DNA from 2 places in the Caballeronia sp. LjRoot29 genome. Region 1 is predicted to be linked to the other one. Evidence: predicted binding sites of a transcription regulator. Region 1 holds the regulator's gene; the other holds the start of a gene.
The links. The regulator LexA, encoded in region 1, represses DNA repair genes until DNA is damaged. The targets are predictions, from matches to a motif close to ACTGTATNNNNATACAGT.
Positions count from the first base shown of each region.

Region 2: the regulator LexA is predicted to act here: its motif matches at 2,378-2,395, upstream of recA (recombinase RecA).

Region 1 is NZ_CAXUPU020000008.1:34,977-38,924, forward strand. It holds gene cysT (sulfate ABC transporter permease subunit CysT) at 1-247, opposite strand, end outside; gene ACSQ83_RS11735 (sulfate ABC transporter substrate-binding protein) at 414-1,463, opposite strand; gene lexA (transcriptional repressor LexA) at 1,757-2,413, shown strand; gene ACSQ83_RS11745 (hypothetical protein) at 2,576-2,962, shown strand; gene ACSQ83_RS11750 (DUF2939 domain-containing protein) at 3,120-3,761, shown strand; gene ACSQ83_RS11755 (universal stress protein) at 3,845-3,948, opposite strand, start outside.
Region 2 is NZ_CAXUPU020000039.1:2,543-6,490, forward strand. It holds gene ACSQ83_RS30040 (sensor histidine kinase) at 1-1,480, opposite strand, end outside; gene ACSQ83_RS30045 (response regulator) at 1,505-2,248, opposite strand; gene recA (recombinase RecA) at 2,475-3,551, shown strand.

The DNA.
Region 1 (3,948 bases):
CGAGAAAGCCGAACACGGCGTTGATTAGCGCGCCGCCGAGAGCCGCCGAAAACGTCAGCCGATACGACGCCAGCACGCGCGGCGACGTAACGGCGCGCACGAACGTCGCCCAGTCGAGCGTAGCGGTCTTGGCGAAGGTCGCGGCGAGCGGAATCAGCACTACGAGGCTCAGATACGCCACCGTGATGCCGAGCGTCAGGCCGAAGCCCGGCAGCGCGCTGGGCTTGCGGAAAGTGAAGGTCGTCATGCGTGAATCATCCAGTTCCGCCGCGCCGCGGGGACGGCGCTTCGGGGTCGAGCTTCGGGTTGATTACAGGCCGTCTATGCGGCCGTGGTGTTGTTTCAAACTTCTTTACGACTACAGCATCGCGAGCGCATGAGCGCCGGCGATGCTGCCTTTCAAACCATTACGCTTACTGCGGTTGATAGATGGAATCGAACACGCCGCCATCGGCGAAATGCGTCTTTTGCGCGTTGGTCCAGCCACCGAAGGAATCATCGATCGTGTAGAGCTTGATCTTCGGGAACTGCTTCGTCAGCGCAGCAGGAACGGCAGTGGAACGCGGCCGATAAAAGTTGCGCGCCGCGATCTCCTGACCTTCCTCGCTATACAAATACTTCAGGTACGCCTCGGCCAGCTTGCGCGTGCCGTGACGATCCACGACCTTGTCGACTACGGCGACCGGCGGTTCAGCCAGGATGCTCACCGACGGCACCACGATCTCGAACTTGTCCGAGCCAAATTCCTTCAGCGACAAGAACGCCTCGTTTTCCCACGCGATCAGCACGTCGCCCTGCCCGCGCTGCACGAAACTGGTGGTCGCACCCCGCGCGCCCGAATCCAGCACGCCGGCATTCTTATAAAGCTTGGTCACGAATTCCTTGGCGGTCGTCGCGTTGCCACCCGGCAGATGCTCTGCGTACGCCCATGCCGCGAGATAGTTCCAGCGCGCGCCACCGGATGTCTTCGGATTCGGCGTCACGATAGACACGCCCGGCTTGAGCAAGTCCGGCCAGTCCTTGATCTGCTTCGGGTTGCCCTTGCGCACGAGAAACACGATTGTCGATGTGTACGGCGACGCGTTGTCCGGCAAGCGCTTCTGCCAGTCTTGCGCCACGAGCCCCTTGCCCGCGAGCGCATCGATGTCATAGGCCAGCGCCAGAGTCACTACATCGGCCTGCAAACCGTCGAGAACCGAGCGCGCCTGACCGCCTGAGCCGCCGTGCGACTGCTTGAACGTGACGGTTTCTCCGGTTTCAGCCTTCCATTTCTTGCCGAAAGCCTGATTGAAGTCCTGGTACAGCTCACGCGTCGGGTCATACGACACGTTAAGGAACGACGTGTCGGCGTGCGCCAGCGAGATCGTTCCCACGATCATCCCGGTCGCCGACGCTGCCCCGATCACCGTCGTGGCAACCAGCTTCCTTGCCCGTGCGCCCCACCCCGAATTCCGACTCAGCATTGCCCCGCTCCCCGTCTTATGTGTTTGAGCAGCCGAGTCTATCGATGGGCTTTCATTATTAAAAATAATTGTTATTCATTCTTTTAGATCAAAAAGTGCTAATGAAGACTGGAAGCGGCGTTGCGGCCATCAAAGAGCCGCTGGAGCACCGTGTTTGGGGCCTCTGTGTGGTTCTGACGACGTCGAACTTAAAGTAAAGCTTGAAAAGCGTCGAATACTGTATAAAACTACAGGCATCTGTTCATCCATACAGTGGACGACCGGCCATAAAGGGGCAAATGCACGTGACCAAAATGAGCAAACTGACTGCGCGGCAGCAAGAGGTTTTCGAACTGATCCAGCGCGCTATCGAACGTACGGGGTTTCCGCCCACGCGCGCCGAGATCGCGGCTGAACTCGGTTTTAGCTCGGCTAACTCCGCCGAAGAGCATCTTCGGGCGCTGGCGCGTAAAGGGGTGATCGAGCTGGCTGCGGGTTCATCGCGCGGCATTCGTTTGCTGACTAATGGCAGTCTTGACGACGGCCCTCACCAGTTCACGTTGCCGCACGCCAGCATCATGCAGTTGTCGTTGCCGCTGGTCGGGCGCGTGGCGGCCGGTAGCCCGATCCTTGCGCAGGAACATATCTCCCAGCATTACGCCTGTGACCCGGCACTGTTCTCCAGCAAGCCGGACTATCTGTTGAAGGTACGCGGTCTTTCCATGCGCGACGCAGGCATCTTCGACGGTGATCTGCTCGCCGTACAGAAGAAAAACGAGGCGAAGGACGGGCAGATCGTCGTGGCACGGCTCGGCGACGACGTCACGGTGAAACGCTGGAAACGTCGCCCAGATGGCGTTGAACTGATCGCTGAAAATCCTGATTACGAGAATATCTTCGTTGCATCAGGCAGCGACGACTTTGCGCTGGAAGGTATTGCGGTCGGGTTGATCCGCTCCGGCGAGCTTTGATTTCTGATTGTTGATTTCTGATTTGCAGGGCGGCGGTGGATGTTCTCCCCAGCCGCGCTGCGCTTGAATTCCAGCCCCATAAAGCGTGACGGACATCGCATTCGCGAGGAACCGGCGCGCGCCCTATTCTCATCGGTTGTCATCGGTTATCGGAGAAACATCATGGAACGATTCGCCCGGTTGTTTTCTGCTTCTTTTTTATCCGCATCGTTTGCGCCGGCAGCACGCGCACCGCTTTCGTTTCGCCAATTCCGGGAATTTGGCCGTTTGCGGCATCTGCGCTCGCTGATTTCCTGCAAGACACAAAAACCTGCTGACACGCCTGATCTCTTCAGCGAATTGCCAGTCTTGCCCTCGCGGCAACCGGCGTTCGCCCGGGTATCGTTGAGTACATCGGTGCATACGCAGTCCGAGCAACGTGCACCCGTGCGGGTTTATCGCGGTGAGTCGCGGGTCATCATGGTGGGCAATATCGAAGCGGTATCGCGCATGATCGACCGCTGCATCGACGAGGAACGCGCAGGCGTTGAAGATGGATTGTTCGCCTGATATTTAAGGCGCGGTGAATTCGCGGGGATAGTTCTGGCGCCGGTGCGGTCCATTCAAGGGTTGAGTCGTCCAAGGTCTCTCGTTAGGCCTTTCGTTTGGCCACAACTCTTGCATTTCGAGCCGCGTCTACCTCATCAGCCAAAAGGTCCCCACGCGTATGCCTTTGTCCCGTACCAGCAAGTCCGTTGTTATTGCGTTGTTGGCTGTTATTGTTGTGGCGGTTCTCGGTGTGATTTATGCGTCGCCCTATATTGCCCTCGATCGGCTAAAACGTGCCGCCGACGCCCGTGACGCTCAGACCGTGAATCAGTACGTCGACTTTCCGTTGCTACGTGAAAGCCTGAAGGACCAGGTCGGGCAGTTGCTGACCCGAAGAATCGATATACAGAAAAGCGGCAATCCGTTAGCGATAATCGGCGCCATGATTGGCGCGGCGCTAGTCGGCCCGCTGGTCGATTCGTATGCAACGCCCGACGGCGTGGCGGCTATTCTCAATGGCATACCGCCAAGAGGTGATCCTGGCGAGAAACCGCCGGTTCCGGCGGAGGCCAATGGCGCTGTGGTTGCGTCTCCGGAAGCCGCGCAAGCGCCGCCGCTCGCGCCCGCTCAACCGGCGCCTGCCGCCGCTGCGCCATCCGCACCGAAACCGCCGCCTCAAACCACGGCGGGGTATCGAAGTTTTAATACTTTCGCGGTGAATTACCAGCATGGCACCGGCGAAGCACGCTATTCAGCCATTCTTCGGCGATACGGGTTGTTCTCTTGGAAACTGGTCGCCGTGGAACTGAACGACAGTTAGGCGAGCCAGCAGGTTCACCGCAGCAACCGAACGCTATCCGGTTGCTGCGAGCGGCCAGCGGGACCCGCTTAGCCATCTACTTATCAGGCACTCACCTCGGCCTTCACGGGCTTCGCCGCGTGCGCAGCGTCCTCCTGTTCGGCGGATGTACCCGTCGGCGACACCGCCACTAAAATGCTGCAAGACA
Region 2 (3,948 bases), on a different contig from region 1:
CGAGGGTGCCGCCGTGCATCGTCACGATCTCCCGGACGATTGCCAGACCCAGTCCGCTGCCATCGCCTTCGCGACCGAGAATGCGATAGAACCGTTCCACCACGCGCCCCCGTTCCGCTTCAGGAATGCCCAAACCCGTGTCTTCCACTTCGAGAAAGACGTGCCGCGTATCGGACTCGTCGGTGCGAACACGGACCGTGATTCGGCCGCCCGGTGGCGTGTAGCGAATGGCGTTATCGATAAGATTCGACAGCATTTCGCGCAACATCACCGCATTGCCTTCAACCTCGACCGGATTCGGCGGTTCCTCATAGCCAATGTCCATCCGTTTGGCCAACGCGGCCTGCACCCAGTCGCGCACGGCGAGCCGCGCGAGATCGGTCAACTCCACGCGCGAGAAAATCTGCCCCGACATCCGGTTCTCCGCCCGAGCGAGCGCAAGCAGTTGCGTCACCAGCCGCGCCGCGTGCTCGGAACTCGTCGCTATCTGTTCAAGCGAACGCTGCACTTCCGCCGATACATCCTGCCGCAACGCCAGCTCCGCCTGCGTCCTCAAACCCGCGAGCGGCGTCTTCATCTGATGCGCGGCGTCGGCTATGAACCGCTTCTGCAACTGCATGTTCTGCTCGAGCCGGTTGAGCAGATCGTTGAACGACGCCACCAACGGCGCGATTTCCGGCGGCGCGCGGCTTGCTTCTAGCGGTGAAAGATCATCGGGACGACGGGCGCGAATATTCGCTTGCAGAGCATGCAGCGGCGCGAGTCCGCGCGACAACCCGAACCAGACCAGCACGATAGCCAGCGGCAAGATCACGAACTGCGGCAGGATCACGCCCTTGATGATGTCGTTGGCCAACTGGCTACGTTTATCGAGCGTCTCGGCCACCTGGACCAGCACCGGGTGAGAGAGCGTCGGTGCTTCCACCGTCGTATAAGCGACGCGGATATCGTTGCCGCGCAGCACATCGTCACGGAACTCCACGATGCCGGGTTGCGGCCGGTCATCGTCGTGAGGCAAGGGCATATCGGCGTCGCCACCTACGAGTTCGCCGCGCGTACCCAGCACCTGGAAAAACACGCTGTCCACGTTGTCCGCGCGCAGGAAGTCGCGCGTGGCGTTCGGCAGCCGCAACTCCGCGACGCCGTTCACCGGCGCGATCTGCCGCGCGAGCACGTACGCATCCGTCTCCAGCGCGCGGTCGAATGGCCCGTTGGCAATCGACTTGGCGACGAGATACGTGACCGCAATGCTCATGGGCCACAGGAGCAGCAGCGGCGCGAGCATCCAGTCCAGGATCTCGCCGAATAGCGAACGCGGTGCGGGCTCGCCGTCGGGCTCGAGCTCGTCGGGCGGCGCGAACGGATTCGCATAACGCGCGTCGCGGGATGCGTCGGGATCGGCTTCCGGCAAATCCGGCGGAGCACGTGACAGCTCGCGCAACGCCGGAGCGGCGCGCTCGGGGGATGCTGGCGAGCCCATGGCGTGATTACTCGTGGTTACGTGTTACTTGTGCTGCGGGCTGGGCGAGACAGGCTCGTCGGCGTTTACCGGGGAGGGCGGTACAGAGGCGGCCACCGCGGCAACGGCTTTTTCAAGGCTATAGCCTAACCCGCGAACGGTTATGATCCGCGCCCCGCCGGGCTCGATTTTTTTTCTTAGCCGATGGACATAGACTTCGATCGCGTTATTGCTGACTTCCTCGCCCCACTCGCAAAGGTGGTTGACGAGCTGTTCCTTCGAGACCAGCCGGCCAACCCGTTGCAACAGGACTTCAAGCACACCGAGTTCACGTGCCGATAACTCGATGACCTGGTCGTTGATCGACGCAATCCGCCCGACTTGATCGAACGCGAGCGCGCCATGTTTGACAACAGTCGGACCGCCGCCCGCGCCGCGCCGCGTAAGGGCGCGCACGCGGGCTTCGAGCTCGTTCAGCGCGAACGGTTTGGCCATGTAATCGTCGGCGCCGAGATCGAGGCCCTTGACGCGTTCGTCGACACTGTCGGCGGCTGTCAGGATAAGCACGGGCATCTGGGAATTGCGGGCTCTGAGGCGTCGCAGGACCTCCAGGCCGGACATCATCGGCAAGCCTAGATCAAGGATCAAAAGGTCGAAAGTCTGGAGCGAAAGTGCGTTGTCGGCGTCCACGCCGTGCCGCACGTGATCCACGGCATAGCCCGATTGGCGGAGTGATCGAATGAGACCATCCGCGAGTATGCTGTCGTCTTCGGCAATGAGGATTCGCATCGTAGTGTGCGCAAAAAGCATTGCCGGCACCGCAATTCGCCCGGCGCGGCGGTCTCCAGGTGTAGTGGTGTTTCGCATGGGTCGAACGTGGCGCTGAAACTACGCGCTTCGATCGGACTTGCAAAAACACCTGTTTTTTTATACAGTGTCTGCAGCAGTGCGCCCAGCAGGAAAAAACTCCCAAGGGCATGCGCCAGACGCCGTTCATCATAGCAAAGGACGATTCATGGAAGATAGCAAGAAAGGCCCGGGCGGGATGTCTGCAGAGAAGAGCAAGGCGCTTGCCGTCGCGCTCGCGCAGATCGAGAAGCAATTCGGCAAGGGGTCGATCATGCGACTCGGCGCTGGCGAAGCCATTGAAGACATTCAAGTGGTGTCGACCGGTTCGCTCGGACTGGATATTGCATTGGGCGTTGGGGGCTTGCCGCGTGGACGCGTAGTGGAAATCTACGGTCCGGAATCGTCGGGCAAGACCACGCTGGCCCTGCAAGTGATTGCGGAAATGCAGAAGGTCGGTGGCACGGCAGCGTTTATTGACGCGGAACACGCGCTTGACATCGGTTACGCGCAAAAGCTCGGCGTGAGTCCGTCGGACCTGCTGATCTCGCAGCCGGACACGGGCGAACAGGCGCTGGAAATCTGCGATGCACTCGTGCGCTCAGGTTCCATCGACATGATCGTGATCGACTCGGTCGCGGCGCTGGTGCCGAAGGCTGAAATCGAAGGCGAAATGGGCGACTCGTTGCCTGGTTTGCAAGCACGTTTGATGTCGCAGGCGCTGCGCAAGTTGACCGGCACGATCAAGCGCACAAACTGCCTGGTGATCTTCATCAACCAGATCCGCATGAAGATTGGCGTGATGTTCGGCAATCCGGAAACCACCACGGGTGGTAATGCGTTGAAGTTTTATGCATCGGTGCGTCTGGACATTCGCCGTATCGGTTCGATCAAGAAGAACGACGAAGTGATCGGCAACGAAACGCGCGTGAAGGTGGTGAAGAACAAGGTTGCGCCGCCGTTCCGCGAAGCCATCTTCGACATCCTCTACGGTGAAGGTATCTCGCGTCAGGGTGAAATCATCGACTTGGGCGTGCAAGCCAAGCTGGTGGATAAAGCCGGCGCCTGGTACAGCTACAACGGCGAGCGGATTGGCCAAGGTAAGGACAACGCACGTGAATTCCTGCGTGAGAATCCTGAAATGGCGCGCGAAATCGAAAATCGGATTCGCGAGTCTCTGGGCGTCAATGCAATGGCCGACGCACTGGCACCGGGCGTTGCCGAAGTGGCGGATGAAGAAGAATGAGTTTTAGGCGGTAAAGATGATGCGCAGCAAGAGCCGGTTCGGATCAAAAACTGGTCGCGATTCAAATCGTGACGCGGAGCAGGACGTAAAGGAAGATCCGGACGGCTCGAAGTCCATCAGTGACGAAGACGAAAGTCTCGGCGCCGAGGAAGGGGTTGCTCGCTATGAGAGAAGTAGCGATCGATTCCGCGCAGCAGCAAGCGAACGCGCCGGTGCGGAGGGATCTGCGCCGGCGCGTCGTTCGTTTGGAAACAGCTTCTCGAAGAGCGGCGGGGTTTCTGGCGAGAAGAGCGTAAGCACTGGATTTAGTAAGGGCGGTGGGTTTTCAAGCGGCAAGAGTGCTGGCAGCAGCAGTGGTAACAGTAGCTTTGCCAGGAAAAGCAGCTTTGGGCGCGTA